One region of the Kitasatospora sp. NPDC001683 genome, then DNA from elsewhere that is predicted to be linked to it. Evidence: riboswitches for the same ligand, from Rfam matches in the RefSeq annotation. Region 1 holds a riboswitch; the other holds the start of a gene.

Evidence for each region. Region 1 has a riboswitch for glycine ahead of gcvT (glycine cleavage system aminomethyltransferase GcvT). Riboswitches for the same ligand answer to the same signal wherever they lie in the genome.
Region 2: it holds a riboswitch for glycine, as region 1 does, so the genes downstream of both, gcvP (aminomethyl-transferring glycine dehydrogenase) here and gcvT (glycine cleavage system aminomethyltransferase GcvT) in region 1, are expected to answer to the same signal.

What each region holds. Positions count from the first base shown of each region.
Region 1 covers NZ_JBSFGK010000041.1:17,240-24,924, reverse strand. Annotated here, with positions in the region: gene ACWCYO_RS22205 (ABC transporter substrate-binding protein) at 1-479, opposite strand, end outside; gene ACWCYO_RS22200 (ABC transporter permease) at 546-1,535, opposite strand; gene ACWCYO_RS22195 (enhanced serine sensitivity protein SseB C-terminal domain-containing protein) at 1,995-2,954, opposite strand; gene ACWCYO_RS22190 (enhanced serine sensitivity protein SseB C-terminal domain-containing protein) at 3,070-3,867, opposite strand; glycine riboswitch at 4,074-4,178, shown strand; gene gcvT (glycine cleavage system aminomethyltransferase GcvT) at 4,409-5,530, shown strand; gene gcvH (glycine cleavage system protein GcvH) at 5,631-6,008, shown strand; gene glyA (serine hydroxymethyltransferase) at 6,092-7,372, shown strand; gene ACWCYO_RS22170 (L-serine ammonia-lyase) at 7,523-7,685, shown strand, end outside.
Region 2 covers NZ_JBSFGK010000017.1:97,225-104,909, forward strand. Annotated here, with positions in the region: gene ACWCYO_RS12280 (hypothetical protein) at 1-568, shown strand, start outside; gene ACWCYO_RS12285 (DUF5999 family protein) at 1,042-1,233, shown strand; gene gcvP (aminomethyl-transferring glycine dehydrogenase) at 1,391-4,291, opposite strand; glycine riboswitch at 4,530-4,633, opposite strand; partial or broken gene ACWCYO_RS12295 (PRC-barrel domain-containing protein) at 4,857-5,231, shown strand; partial or broken gene ACWCYO_RS12300 (DUF2382 domain-containing protein) at 5,631-6,047, shown strand; gene ACWCYO_RS12305 (MFS transporter) at 6,226-7,685, shown strand, end outside.

The DNA.
Region 1 (7,685 bases):
TAGTTCGAGCGCTCCACGGCGTACTTGACGTCCTTGGAGGTGATCGGGGTGCCGTCGTCGTACTTCAGGCCGGCGCGCAGCTTGTACGTCCAGGTCAGGCCGTCCGCGCTGGGCTGGCCCATCGACTCGGCGAGGTCCGGGACCAGCTTGTTGCCGTCCGCGCCGGCGGCCGGGTTGAAGGTGGTCAGCGGACGGGCGTACAGGCGCGAGAAGTTGTAGATGTACGCGTAGTAGGTGTTGCCCGGGTCGAGCGAGTCCGGGGTGCCCTTCATCTCGAAGGTGACCGTCCCGCCCTTCTTGTCCGAGGCGTTGACGATCTGCTTGGTGGCCGCGTCGGCACCACCGCCGCTCGCGTCGTTGGAGCCGGCCGAGGAGGAGGACGAGCCGCTGCCGCTCTTCGAGCTGGACGAGCAGCCGGTGATGACCAGGACCGCGGCGGCGGCCGCGGCGGTCAACGCGACGGTACGGGACCTACGCATGGGTGGGATCAACCCCTTGAGGTGTGGAGGAGGGAGGGTACTGACTCAGGATCGGTCGCTCTTGGGTCAGTTGCTCTTGGGATCGAGGGCGTCACGCAGCCCGTCGCCGAGCAGGTTGAACGCGAGCACGGTGATGAAGATCGCCAGGCCGGGGACCACCATGTACTGGGGGTCCACCTGGTAGTAGTTCTTCGCGTCGGCGAGCATGCCGCCCCAGGAGGACTGCGGGGGCTGGATGCCGACGCCGAGGAAGCTCAGACCGGCCTCGAAGAGGATGTTGGTCGGGATCAGCAGCGTCGAGTAGACCAGGATCGGGCCGACCAGGTTCGGCAGCAGTTCCTTGAACAGGATGAAGGGGCCGCGGGCGCCGAGGCTGCGGGCCGCGTGGACGAACTCCCGCTCGCGCAGCGAGAGGGTCTGTCCGCGCACGATCCGGCCCATGTAGGGCCAGTTGAAGAAGCCGATCACGAAGATCAGCACCAGGATGTGCAGCGGGAGGCCGTGCAGGCCGAACGCGCCGCCCTGGAGCGAGGCGGAGATCGCGATGGCGAACAGCAGCAGCGGGAACGCCAGGAAGACGTCCATCAGCCGGCTGATCAGGGTGTCCACCCAGCCGCCGTAGTAGCCGGCCATCACGCCGAGCACGGTGCCGAGGGTGTTGGACAGCACGGTCGCGCCGAAGGCGACCAGCAGGGAGACCCAGGAGCCGTCGATCACGCGGGCGAGCAGGTCACGGCCCTGCAGCGGGTCGACGCCGAGCGGGTGGTCCCCGCTCATCCCGCCCCAGTCGCCGAGCGGGATTCCACCGAGGTCGGCGTCCAGCAGGTCGGTGTTCGACGCGTCGGGGTCGAGCCCGAACACGGACTCGATCGGCCCGGCCAGGACGGCCAGGAGGATCAGCAGGATCACCACGATGCCGCCGGCGACGGCGGCCTTGTCCCGCTTGAAGCGGGTCCAGGCGATCCGACCGAGGGAGCGGCCCTCGATCGTCTTGGCCGGGCTCGGGGAGGCGGGCGCCTCGGGTTCGTTCCCGGCGGTTGTCATGGGTGCGGTCATGGTCAGTTGGTCCCCTCGCCGACGGTGGCCGGCCCACGGGTGCCGGGCGCCGGTTCGGCGGTACGGCTGCGGACGTGCGGAGGTGCTAGGAGCTGGTGTTCGCGGCAGTACGTCGTGCACGGGGTACTGCCTCCACGCGGGATGGGCGTCGCATGGATCGAGCGGTCGGCGTGCGCGTTCACCTTCGTGGGGTTTCCAGTACGCGCGATGCGTTGCGCAGAACTCTCTGTCATCCGAACTGGCTTGCGCCAGCCCTGACAACCGACAGATGCCCAACTGTGATCTGCCCGCATGCACCTTCCCGCCGTTTGGCATATCCCTCTTCACACGGCTGTAACTGCCATGTCAAGATGTGCCGGTGCCAAGGCCGGAAAATTCGTCCCGAAAGCACCGAAGCCGACCTGATCAGGGATCAAGTCGGCTTCTTGCCCGAGGCTTTCACAACAACGGGTTCGGCAATCAGCGGCCCGGGTATCCGGGCCACGGCCGCTGGGGCTGCTGAGGTTGCCGGCCCCAACCCGGCGCCGGCGGCTGGGTGCCGTAGGCATAGCCCGGCATCGACTGCCCGGGGATCGGCTGCCCCGGCATCGACTGCCCCGGGTACGGCGGCGGCACCGGCGGGTACGGGCCGGTCGGCGGGCGACCGGCCTCCCGGTCGAAGAACGGCCGCGCGTTGGCGCGCATCCACAGCGCCACCGGGTCGTACTCGTCCGACATCGCCACCGTGGACACCGCGAGCCCCTCCGGGGCCACCGCGATCGCCCGCTGCATCAGCGCCCGCACCGCCTCCACCGCCGGCGGCGAACTCTCGTACAGGTCCAGGCCGATCGCCAGGTACGGCTCCCCCACCGACGGCTGCACCCAGGCCCGGCGCAGCGCCCGGACCGCGCGCACCTCGCCCGCCTGCCGCTCCAGCAGCGCGAAGAACTGCTGGGCGTTCACCTGCGGCTCGCTCAGCTTCAAGGGGCCGGCCGGCAGCCGGTCCAGGCCCGCGGCGATCCGCCGCAGGTCCGCCCACGGCACCCCGACCCCGCCGCCCGGCGCGTGCGGGTTGAGCCACAGGCCCCAGCGGGTGCGGTACAGCGAGGCGGCAATCTCCCGCCCGGAGATGACCTCGTGGGCCCGGGCCCAGCCGGAGGCCGTCAACTGCTCGGGCGAGGTGACGGCCGGCGCGTAGCCGTGGCCGCTGATCTCCATGTTCCCGTACTGGGCGTCCGGACTGCCCGGGCTGCCGTGCCACAGCAGCATCCAGACCTGGCCCTCGGCCAGCGCGTGCAGCAGTCGCTCGTACGCGTCCCAGCGCTCCGGCGCGACCTCGCGCAGGGCCTGCTCCAACGCGCCCGGATCCGCGCCCGGGCGCCCGGCCGGTGCCTGGCCCCAGGGCCCCGGCGCCCCGCCCGCTCCCGTTACCGCACTCATGCGCCCACCTCGCCGCGCCTCTTTCCTGAACCCGCCGGCCCGTCAGCCGCCTGCACGCACCCTATGGCGCGGCACCGGCCACCGCCACGGCGACGTGCCTACGAAGGATCCCCGCTCACGCCCGCGTGTGGAAGGGCATGACCTGGGTCAGCAGCCACTCGACCACCGGGTCGTCGGCGAGGTCGAGCAGCACGAGGTGGACGCCACCCGGCAGCGGCGCGGTTCCCAGCGCCCGCCCGAGCGCCTCGTTCACCGCACCCGGGTCGGCCGGGGCCACCGGGTCCAGCTGGACGCCCACGAACATCACGGTCGGCTCGCCCTCGATGCTGGCCAGCGCCCGGCGCGCGGTCAACACCCCCGGCAGGGCCGACAGTTCGGCCCGGCAGGCGGCCAGGAAGTGCTCCGGGTCCTCACCCGGCACCGGCTCGCGCAGCGCCACCCGGCCGCCGGTCGGCGCGTCCGGCTGCTGCTCCCAGCGGTCGTCCCGCGGCCCGCGGCGCAGCTCCGCCACGCCCTGCGGCGGCACCGGGATGCCCACCGCCGCCTCCGGGTTGACCGCGATGCCCACGCCCAGCGGCAGCCCGCGGGCGAACTCCCAGGCCGGGGCGATCGCGAAGGCCATCCCCGGCGCCTGTTGCAGGAACACCTCCTGCGATGAGAACACCGGTACGTAGGGGGCCCCCGCCAGCTCGACGGTCGGCAGGTCCAGCGACTGCCCGTTCGGGTCGCCCCCGGCCGGCAGCGGGATCCACACCTGGCTGCGGGCCAGCACCTCGATCACCCGCGGGGTCGCCCCCGGGTCGCCCAGCGCGGCCGTCAGCACCTGCTCCAGCTCGTTCGCCGGCCACGCACCGCCCGACGGCGCCGACTCCGGCCCGCCCCACCCCTGCTGCTGCTCCACCGGGTACCCCATGCGCGCCTGAACCGCCCTCTGCCGGTCGGCCGCCCACTGCTGTGCCGACGGGCAGATTCTAGGGCTCGGCTTCGAACGCACGTCGTGTGACCGGGTCCGCCGCACCGTGTGACCGGGTCCCCCCTCCCCTCCTCCGCGCGGACGTGCCATGATGTGCGCGTCCGACGGCATGCGCCGCGGGCCCCCACAACTCCACACCGGCCGCTCGAACCCGCGCGGGAGAGCCCGGAGTGCCCCTCAGGGGGCACAGCCGGCGCCGAAGGAGCAAGTCCTCCCCGGAATCTCTCAGGCCCCCCTACCGCGCGGGTTAGGCACATCTGGAAAGCGGCGCACGGCCCTGTCGCGCGCCCACCCACGGTGCAAGCCGCCATGCTGTCCCGCAAGCTGGAAACAGCTTCGGGCAGGTGGGCGGTGAAGCTCTCAGGTTCGACGACAGATGGGGAGACCCACGCCGCCGCATGCCCGCGCGCAGGGTCGGTCCCGAGCGGGTCCGGTTCCGGCGCGCGCACCCCTGAGTGCCCCGACCGAGGAGTTCCTGGCCATGTCGTCCCTCCGCCTCACCGCGCTCGACGCGCTGCACCGCGCCCTCGGCGCGACCATGACCGACTTCGCCGGCTGGGACATGCCGCTGCGCTACGGCAGCGAGCGCGAGGAGCACCTCGCCGTCCGCACCAAGGCCGGCCTGTTCGACCTCTCGCACATGGGCGAGATCACCGTCACCGGCCCGCAGGCCGGCGAGATGCTGGACCACGCGCTGGTCGGCTTCGTCTCCGCGCTCGGCGTGCTGCGCGCCCGCTACACCATGATCTGCGCCGAGGACGGCGGCATCCTGGACGACCTGATCGTCTACCGCCTGCGCGAGGACGCCTTCCTGGTGGTCGCCAACGCCTCCAACGCCCAGCTGGTGCTGGACGAGCTGATCGCCCGCGCCAAGGGCTTCGACGCCGTCGTCACCGACGACCGCGACACCTACGCGCTGATCGCCGTCCAGGGCCCGGAGGCCACCGGCATCCTGGCGGAGACCACCGACGCCGACCTGCCCGGCCTGAAGTACTACGCGATCCTCCCGGCCAAGGTGGCCGGCAAGGACGTGCTGCTGGCCCGCACCGGCTACACCGGCGAGGACGGCTTCGAGATCTTCTGCCACCCGGTCGACGCCGAGCCGATCTGGCAGGCGCTGACCGCCGCCGGCGAGGGCCACGGCCTGGTCCCGTGCGGCCTGTCCTGCCGCGACACGCTGCGCCTGGAGGCGGGCATGCCGCTGTACGGGCACGAGCTGTCCACCGACCTGACCCCGTTCGACGCCGGCCTGGGCCGGGTCGTCCGCTTCGACAAGACCACCAACGAGGGCGCCTTCGTCGGCCGCAAGGCGCTGGAGCAGGCCGCCGCCGCGGCCGAGAGCAACCCGCCGAAGGTGCTGGTCGGCCTGGTCTCCGAGGGCAAGCGCGTGCCGCGCGCCGAGTACACGGTGGTCTCCACCGACGGCGCCCCGATCGGCCGGATCACCTCGGGCGCGCCGTCCCCGACCCTGGGCAAGCCGATCGCGATGGCCTACGTGGACGCGGCCCACGCCGCGCCCGGCACCACCGTCGCGGTGGACGTGCGCGGCAAGCACGAGCCCGTTCAGGTCGTCGCGCTGCCGTTCTACAAGCGCGCCCGCTGAGGCCGTCGCAGCCCCCTCGATTTCCCATACACGCACGTCGGAGCCGTCCGTGCGGCGGCCCGCTGCGTCGTACCCGCTTCCCATCCTGGAGAATGACGCCATGAGCAACCCCCAGCACCTGCAGTACACCAAGGAGCACGAGTGGCTGACCGCCGCCGTGGACGGCATTTCCACGGTCGGCATCACCAAGCACGCCGCCGATGCCCTCGGTGACATCGTCTACGTGCAGCTGCCCGAGGTCGGCGACACCGTGACCGCCGGCGAGACCTGCGGCGAGCTGGAGTCGACCAAGTCGGTCAGCGACCTGTACTCCCCGGTGACCGGCGAGGTCACCGAGGTCAACCAGGACGTCCTGGACGACAACGGCCTGGTCAACAGCGCCCCCTTCGAGGCCGGCTGGCTGTTCAAGGTCCGGGTCGAGTCGACCGACGAGCTGCTCAGCGCCGACGAGTACGACGCGCTCACCCACGCCGGCTGACCAGCCCGGCACCGGGCGGGCCGCGCGCACGCCGGCCCGCCCCCACCGTCCCTCAGCTCTCCTCCTCCCGGGAAGACCCCACCATGACGGTTCTCAACCAGTCCCTGCACGCCCTCGACCCGGAGATCGCCGCCGCGGTCGACGCCGAGCTGCACCGCCAGCAGACCACCCTGGAGATGATCGCCTCCGAGAACTTCGCCCCGGTGGCGGTCATGGAGGCCCAGGGCTCGGTGCTCACCAACAAGTACGCCGAGGGCTACCCCGGCCGCCGCTACTACGGCGGTTGCGAGCACGTCGACGTGGTCGAGCAGATCGCGATCGACCGCATCAAGGCCCTGTTCGGCGCCGAGCACGCCAACGTCCAGCCGCACTCCGGCGCGCAGGCCAACGCCGCCGCGATGTTCGCGCTGATCCAGCCGGGCGACACCATCCTGGGCCTGAACCTGGCCCACGGCGGTCACCTGACCCACGGCATGAAGATCAACTTCTCCGGCAAGCTCTACAACGTGGTCGCGTACCACGTCGACGAGAAGACCGGCCAGGTCGACATGGCCGAGGTCGAGCGCCTGGCCAAGGAGCACCAGCCGAAGCTGATCATCGCCGGCTGGTCCGCCTACCCGCGCCAGCTGGACTTCGCCGAGTTCCGCCGGGTCGCCGACGAGGTCGGCGCGCTGCTCATGGTGGACATGGCGCACTTCGCCGGCCTGGTGGCGGCGGGCCTGCACCCGAACCCGGTGCCGTACGCGGACGTGGTCACCACCACCACCCACAAGACCCTGGGCGGCCCGCGCGGTGGCGTCATCCTGTCCAAGGCCGAGTACGCCAAGAAGATCAACTCCGCGGTCTTCCCCGGCCAGCAGGGCGGCCCGCTGGAGCACGTGATCGCGGGCAAGGCCGTCGCCTTCAAGGTCGCCGCCTCGGAGGAGTTCAAGGAGCGCCAGCAGCGCACCCTCGAGGGCGCCCGGATCCTCGCCGAGCGCCTGCTGCAGGCCGACGTCGCCGAAGCCGGCGCCTCCGTGCTGTCCGGCGGCACCGACGTCCACCTGGTCCTGGTCGACCTGCGCAACAGCCAGCTCGACGGCCAGCAGGCCGAGGACCGGCTGCACGAGGTCGGCATCACCGTCAACCGCAACGCCATCCCGAACGACCCGCGCCCGCCGATGGTCACCTCCGGCCTGCGCATCGGCACCCCGGCCCTGGCCACCCGCGGCTTCCAGGCCGAGGACTTCCGCGAGGTCGCCGACATCATCGCCGAGGCGCTCAAGCCCGCCTTCGACGAGACCGTCGCCGCCGCCCTGAAGGCCCGGGTCACCGCCCTGGCCGAGAAGTACCCGCTCTACCCCAACCTGGCCGGCCAGGAGTGATCCCGTTCGGGATGAGGTGACCGGCCTCACCCCGCCGGTGCACCTGGGACCCCGGGGCACCGCGCACACTGGACAGTGCGCGCGGTGCCCCGTCCCGTGTCATCCCCCTGCCCGCAAGTCCTTCCACGAGACCAGACAAGGACGTCCCCCGTGGCCATCAGCGTCTTCGACCTCTTCTCCATCGGCATCGGCCCGTCGAGCTCCCACACCGTCGGCCCGATGCGCGCGGCCCGGATGTTCGCCCGCCGGCTGCGCTCCGAAGGCCTGCTGGACCGGGTCACCGGTGTGCGCGCCGAGCTGTACGGCTCACTGG
Region 2 (7,685 bases), on a different contig from region 1:
GCAGACCCCCCAGCCCCCGCCGAGCGCCCTGCGAGCCGTCCTGGGCGCGCTCGACTCGGAGACCGCGCTGCGCCAGCCCGCCGCCGCAGCGCTGCGTCACCCGACCGGTCCACTGCTCCCCGCGCACCCGCTCGCGGTGCACGTCCTGGACGGCCCCCATCCCGAGCTGCCCGCCGCCCGCCGGACCGGCTGGCGCTTCCTGATCAAGGACGGCCCCGAGGTGGCCGCCGCCGCCGAGGTGGTGCAGGGCCCGGAGGGCCACACCTTCTCCCACTTCACCGCCGGCCCGTACCTCTCCTCCACCGTCCGGGCGCTGCGCGAGGCCTGGCAGCTCGCCCAGGGCTCCCGCTCCCGCTGCCAGCCCCGACTGCTCACCTTCCCGGGCCAGTACGCCACCGCGCTCTGGCTGCACAGCCCCGACACCGGCCCGTCCGCCGACCTGCTGATCCCGCTGGCCCCGGCCCCGCTCGGGGTCACCGCGCACCGCGCCTACCCGGCCGCCGAGCTGCTCCCGCTGCTCGCCCGCACACCGCTCGCCGGACCACCACTGCTGCTCGGCTCCTCCTGATCCGACGGAACCGACGGCACCCACGGCACCCACGAAAAGCCGAAATCCCCACCCGCCGCCGGGCAGCACGCCCGGCGGCCCTTCGCCGTGCGTCCCGACGCCCCGACCCCCCGATCCTCCGACGCCCCCTGACGGCCTCACCCGAACGGCCACCACCCGGACGGGTCACCCGCCATGGCCCCACCGGACCATGCCCCGGCTGACCCACCGGTGCGCGATTTCCGCCGGGCCCCACCTGAACGGGTGATCTCTACCCGGGAGTTGTGGCGCATGTCACGAAATCGCTGCGCGCGGGTCCGCGGATGCCGACACTGGGAACCAGCGTGGAAGGACCACCTGTCCTACCCACTTGAGCGCCGCTCCACACCTGGTCGGCGCGCGGACAGGATCCGACCACCGCGGCGGCTCCGGACGGCTCGACCTCCGGGGACCGCACCACGGGGAGGATCGCAGAGCGAAGCGAGGGTACGCGTATGTGCCAGCACCGTCCTGAGTGCCCGACGGCCGAGTCCGAGGACCGCGAGGCGGCCGTGCCGGTGGCCTGCCACCCGGAGCAGGGCTGGAGCCTGCTCTGCAACGGCGTCGTCCTGTTCGAGGACACCGGAGAGCTGCTGCCCGACGGCCGGGTGATCGCCCCGCGCCGCTCGGTCGCCCACGCGGCCTGAGCCCGCGCGGCCCCGACCCGTACGGCCGGAACCGTACGGCCCCGGGACCGCCCCGCGGGGCAGCCGCCGCCCCTGACGACACGAAGCGCGACGCAAAGGGCAGGGCCCCAGCGGAATCGTTCCGCCGGAGCCCTGCCCTTTGCCCGTCCGATCGGGATCAGACGCCGTACTCGTCCAGCGGCGGGCAGGAGCAGACCAGGTTGCGGTCGCCGTACGCGCCGTCGATCCGGCTCACCGGCGGCCAGTACTTGTCCGCCGGGTTCACGCCCGCCGGGAAGACCGCCTCCTGCCGCGAGTAGCCGTGCGCCCAGTCACCGGCCAGCGCGGCGGCGGTGTGCGGGGCGTTGCGCAGCGGGTTGTCGTCGGCCGCCCACTCGCCCGAGCCGACCTTGTCGATCTCGCCGCGGATCTCGATCATCGCGTCGCAGAACCGGTCGATCTCGTGCAGGTCCTCGGACTCGGTCGGCTCGATCATCAGCGTGCCGGCCACCGGGAAGGACATCGTCGGCGCGTGGAAGCCGTAGTCGATCAGGCGCTTGGCGATGTCGTCCACCGTCACGCCCGTCTCCTTGGTCAGCGGGCGCAGGTCGATGATGCACTCGTGCGCGACCAGCCCGCCCGGGCCGGTGTAGAGCACCGGGAAGTGCGGGGCCAGCCGCTTGGCGATGTAGTTGGCGTTCAGCACCGCGACCTGGGTCGCGTGCTTGAGGCCCTCGCCGCCCATCAGCCGGACGTACGCCCAGGAGATCGGCAGGATCGCCGCCGAGCCCCACGGCGCGGCCGAGATCGGGCCGACGCCGGTGGCCGGGCCGGCCTCCTCCTGCAGCGGGTGGTTCGGCAGGTACGGCGCCAGGTGGGCGCGCACCGCGACCGGGCCGACGCCCGGGCCGCCGCCGCCGTGCGGGATGCAGAAGGTCTTGTGCAGGTTCAGGTGCGAGACGTCCGCGCCGAACTTGCCCGGCTTGGCGAGGCCGACCAGCGCGTTCAGGTTGGCGCCGTCCACGTAGACCTGACCGCCGGCCTCGTGCACCAGGGCGCAGATGTCGGTGATCTGGGTCTCGTACACGCCGTGGGTCGACGGGTAGGTGACCATCAGCACGGCGAGGTTGTCGCGGTGCTGCTCGATCTTGGCCTTGAGGTCCTCGACGTCCACGTCGCCGTCGACCAGGGTCTTCACCACGACGACGCGCATGCCGGCCATCACCGCGGAGGCGGCGTTGGTGCCGTGCGCCGAGGACGGGATCAGGCAGACGTCGCGCTGGGCGTCGCCGTTGGCGTGGTGGTAGGCGCGGACGGCCAGCAGACCGGCCAGCTCGCCCTGGGAGCCGGCGTTCGGCTGGATCGAGACGGCGTCGTAGCCGGTGACCTCGACCAGCTGCTGCTCCAGCTGGCGGATCAGGGTCAGGTAGCCCGCGGCCTGGTCGACCGGCGCGAAGGGGTGCAGCTGGCCGAACTCCGGCCAGGTCACCGCCTCCATCTCGGTGGTGGCGTTGAGCTTCATGGTGCAGGAGCCCAGCGGGATCATGCCGCGGTCCAGCGCGTAGTCCCGGTCCGACAGGCGGCGCAGGTAGCGCAGCATGGCGGTCTCCGAGCGGTGGCTGTGGAAGACCGGGTGGGTCAGGTACTCGTCCTCGCGCAGCAGAGCGGCCGGCAGCGCGTCGGCGGCCTCGGCGACCTCGACCGCGGGGACGCCGAACGCGGCCCAGACGCCGGCCAGGTGCTCGCGGGTGGTGGTCTCGTCGGTGGAGACCGAGATCCGGTCCGCGCCGTCCTGGTACAGGTTGATGCCGTTGGCGCGGGCGGCGGCGGCGATCTCGGCGGCGCGGCCCGGGACGACGGCGGTGACGGTGTCGAAGAACTCGCCGTGCAGCAGCTCGACGCCGCCGGCCCGCAGGCCCTCGGCGAGGGCGGCGGCATAGCGGTGGGTGCGGCGGGCGATGTCGGCCAGGCCGTCCGGGCCGTGGTAGACGGCGTACATCGAGGCCATCACGGCGAGCAGCACCTGGGCGGTGCAGATGTTGCTGGTGGCCTTCTCGCGGCGGATGTGCTGCTCGCGGGTCTGCAGCGCCAGGCGGTAGGCGCGGTTGCCGTCGGCGTCGACGGAGACGCCGACCAGGCGGCCGGGCAGCGAGCGGGCGTACTCGGCGCGCACCGACAGGTAGCCTGCGTGCGGGCCGCCGAAGCCCATCGGCACGCCGAAGCGCTGCGAGGTGCCGCAGGCGATGTCGGCACCCAGCGAGCCCGGGGACTTGAGCAGGGTGAGCGCCAGCAGGTCGGCGGCGACGGCGACGATCGCGCCCAGCCCGTGCGCCTGCTCGATCACCGGGGCGAGGTCGCGGACCACACCGGTGGCGCCCGGGTACTGCAGCAGCACGCCGAAGACTCCGCGCTCGGCGATCTCGGCCGGGATGCCCTCGGACAGGTCGGCGACGACGACCTCGACACCGGTCGGCACGGCGCGGGTGTTGATCACCGCGACGGTCTGCGGCAGGGTCTCGGCGTCGACCAGGAAGACGCCGCCCTTGACCTTGGTGACGCGGCGGGCCAGCGCCATCGCCTCGGCGGCCGCGGTGCCCTCGTCCAGCAGCGAGGAGCCGGAGGTGGGCAGGCCGGTCAGGTCGGAGACCAGGGTCTGGAAGTTGAGCAGCGCCTCCAGGCGGCCCTGCGAGATCTCCGGCTGGTACGGGGTGTAGGCGGTGTACCAGGCCGGGTTCTCCATGACGTTGCGCAGGATCACCGGCGGGGTGAAGGTGCCGTAGTAGCCCAGGCCGATCATCGGCTGGAGCACCTGGTTGCGGCCGGCCAGCTCGCGCAGCTCGGCGAGGACCTGGGCCTCGCTGCGGCCGGCGGGCAGGTCCAGGGCGGTGATGGAGCGGATGGCCTCGGGAACGGCGGTGGCGGCGAGCTCGTCCAGCGAGCCGTAACCGACGGACGCCAGCATCTTCTCCTGCGCGGCGGCGTCGGGGCCGATGTGGCGGTTCTCGAAGGGGCTGGCCAGCTCAAGCTCGGTGAGGGTCGAGGCGCCGGTGGGGCGTCCCGCGTTCGGCTGGGCGTTCATGGTGGTCGAGGCCTCCTGGTCACGGACCGGCGGGGGTGCGCACGCCGGCCGGCCAACCCCGCTGCGGACAGCGGACCGGCCTGGGGCGGGCGGACCCGAAAGGCCTCCCCCTCTGTCATCGGGACCTGAGAGCTTCGCCCGCACGTCGCGCTGTGGCGCTCCGTCGGCTTGCACCGTCGGTGAGGGTGGTGATCGCCGGCTCCCGCGCCGACGCCCCTGCCCTGCTTTCCAGAGTGACCTATCCCGCACGGTACGGATGCCTGAGAGATTCCGGGGAGGAGTTGCTCCTTCGGCGCCCCGACCAGCGGTTTTCGCCGTCGGGGACTCTCCCGAGCGGGCTCGGCGGTCGCCGCCCAGGGTACCAGCGGGAGGCCTTCCGATCACGGGTGTGTCCGGTCACTCGAGATCTACGCGCGTCCCCCGGACGGCCCAGCGCGGACCCGTCCGGCCGCACCCCGGTCGCGTCCGTCCGATTCATGCCTTTTGGTGTGAAGTGGCGCCCGGAACGGGTGCTCCGGCCGCCGATCTGCGGGAGTTCCGCAGGCGCAGCGCACTGGAGGAAAGCGTGCAGACCGACATCGACCCCCGCGACCTCATCGGCCACAAGGCGGTGGACCGCAACGGAGACAAGATCGGCACGGTCGACGAGGTGTACCTGGACGACGCCACCGGGCAGCCGGAGTGGGCGGCCGTCCGGACCGGCATCTTCGGCCGGGACGCCTTCGTCCCGCTCACCACGAGCGAGTTCTCCGGCGACGAACTCCGGGTGCCCTACGACAAGTCGCTGGTCAAGGACTCGCCGGACTTCGGCGTGGGCCAACACCTGTCGCCCGCCCAGGAGCTCCAGCTCTACCGCTACTACGGCCTCGACACCCCGGCGGACGGCCGCCCGGCCTCCGGGGAGCCCGGCCGGGCCACCCAGCCCGACCTCGACTTCGGCAGCACGTCGGCCGCCGCAGCCACCAAGCCGCCCGCCTTCCGCTCCCCCGAACCCCGCCCGGCGACGACCACCACCGCCACCAGCCCCGACCCCGCCACGGAGGCCAACGTGCGGACCCCCAACACCCCCACACCCGCCGCCACGGGCAACACGGCGACCGCGGGCACCCCGTCCCCCACACCCACCGTCGAGCTGAATCGCCGACCCGCCCCGGCCCCGGCCACGACCGCCCCCGCCCCGACCACCCCCGCCCCGACCACAACCGCCCCCGCCCCCGCCCCCGCCCCGACCACAACCGCCCCCGCCCCGACCACCCCCGCCCCGGCCACGACCGCCCCCGCCCCGGCCGGCACCGCCGCCGCCTCGACACCCACCGGCCCGGTCGAGATCACCTGCCGGGAGGAGCGGCTGGACATCACCTCCGAGTGGCACGTCGTGGGCACCGCGAAGCTGCGCAAGTACGTGACCAGCGAGCAGGTCGAGCGCCGCGTCTCGGTGCGCCGCGAACGGGTCCGGGTGGAGCGGGTGCCGGTCAACGACGCCGAGCGCGTCTCCCTCACCGAGAAGGAGATCGCCGAGACGGTGGAGGAGGTCGCCCTCCGTGAGGAACGACCGGTGGTCCGCAAGTACCTCGTCCCGATCGAGCGGGTCCGCCTGGTGGTCGAGCGCTACACCGCGGAGGAGGTGGTCCGGGACGAACTCCGCCGCGAACACGTCGAGGTCCACGACAGCACCCCCACCGCCACCACCCCGCCCGGCTCGGCGGCCGAACCGATCGCCAACGGCTCCCGGTCGAGTCTGCGCCCCCTGACCTGATCACCCGCCCAACGGCCTGCCCGAGGGCCCCGGACCCCGTCCGGGGCCCTCGGCGTGCCGTCCACCGCAGGCGAACCGTTCAGCTTTGCCAAGCCTTAACCACTCGATATTTGACACTCTGAACTATCTTCCGGCACAGTTACTTCAGTTCATTCACTATGTACGGGAGGAAGCAACCGTGAGTGAGGCACCACAGCCCACCACCGCGGCCGAGAAGCAGAGCAACGCCCGGGTCCTGCCGGCCCTCATCCTGGCGATGCTGTCGTTCAGCGTGGTGCAGACCGCGGTCGTCCCGATCCTGCCGTCGCTGGCCAAGGAACTGGACGTCTCCGGCTCCAACATCACCTGGCTGATGACCGCCAACCTGCTGTCCGCCGCCGTGCTGACTCCCCTGCTGGGCCGCTTCGGCGACCTCCGGGGCCGCAAGCCCATGCTGCTGATCTCGCTGGCCGGTCTGGTCGCCGGTTCGGCCCTGGCGGTCAGCACCCACTCCTTCACCTGGCTGGTCGTCGCCCGCGTCCTGCAGGGCGCCGGCGGTGGCGTGATGCCACTGGCGATCAGCATCGTCCGCGACGAGCTGCCCAAGCGGAAGGTGACCGGCGGCGTCGCCGCCATCAGCGCCTCCATGGGCGTCGGCTCCGGCCTCGGCCTGGTCGCGACCGGCCTGCTGCTGGAGCACTGGAACTACAAGTCGATCTTCTGGATGGGCCTGGTCTTCGGCCTGATCGCGGTCGCCCTGGTCGCCTTCCGCGTCCCGTCCGACCCGGTGACCGACAAGGAGGGCGGCGCCGACCCGCTCGGTGCCCTCACCCTGGCCGGCTGGCTCTCCGCCCTGCTGGTCGCGGTCAGCCAGGGCAACCACTGGGGCTGGACCTCGACCAAGACCCTCGGCCTGTTCGCCGTCGCCGCCGTGGTGGCCCTGATCTGGGGCATCATCGAGACCAAGGTCTCGCACCCGCTGGTCGACCTGAAGATGATGTCCCGCCCGGCCGTGGCCTTCACCAACCTGGCCGGCCTGCTCATCGGCTTCGGCATGTACGGCTCGTTCATGGTCATCAGCAACTTCGCCCAGACCCCGGAGAAGCTGGCCCACTACGGCTTCACCGCGACCGTCCTGCACGCCGGTGTGATGCTGCTGCCGTCCGCCATCGGCTCGATGGTGGCCGCCCCGGTCGGCGCCCTGCTGATCGCCCGCCGCGGCCCGCGCCTGCCGCTGGTCCTCGGTGGCGTCCTGGGCGCGATCGCGATGGCCTACCTGGCCCTGCGGCACAGCCACGAGGGCGACATCTACACCGCCTCCGCGATCTTCGGCCTCGGCATCGGCCTCGCCTTCGCCGCGATGCCGGCCTTCATCAACGGCGCCGTCCCGGTCGAGCAGAGCGGCATCGCCAACGGCATGAACTCCGTGCTCCGCACCGTCGGTGGCGCGATCGGCACCGCCGTGATGACCGCCATCCTGACCGGCGACACCATGAAGTTCCCGATCAAGCTTCCGGTGGTGCTGCCCACCCTGGACGCCTACAAGCACGCGTTCTGGACCACGGCCGTCGTCTGCATCATCGCCGGTGCCGTCCCCTTCCTGATCCGCACCGTCAAGCCGGCCACCGCCGTCATCGGCGACCCGGCACAGCAGGCCTC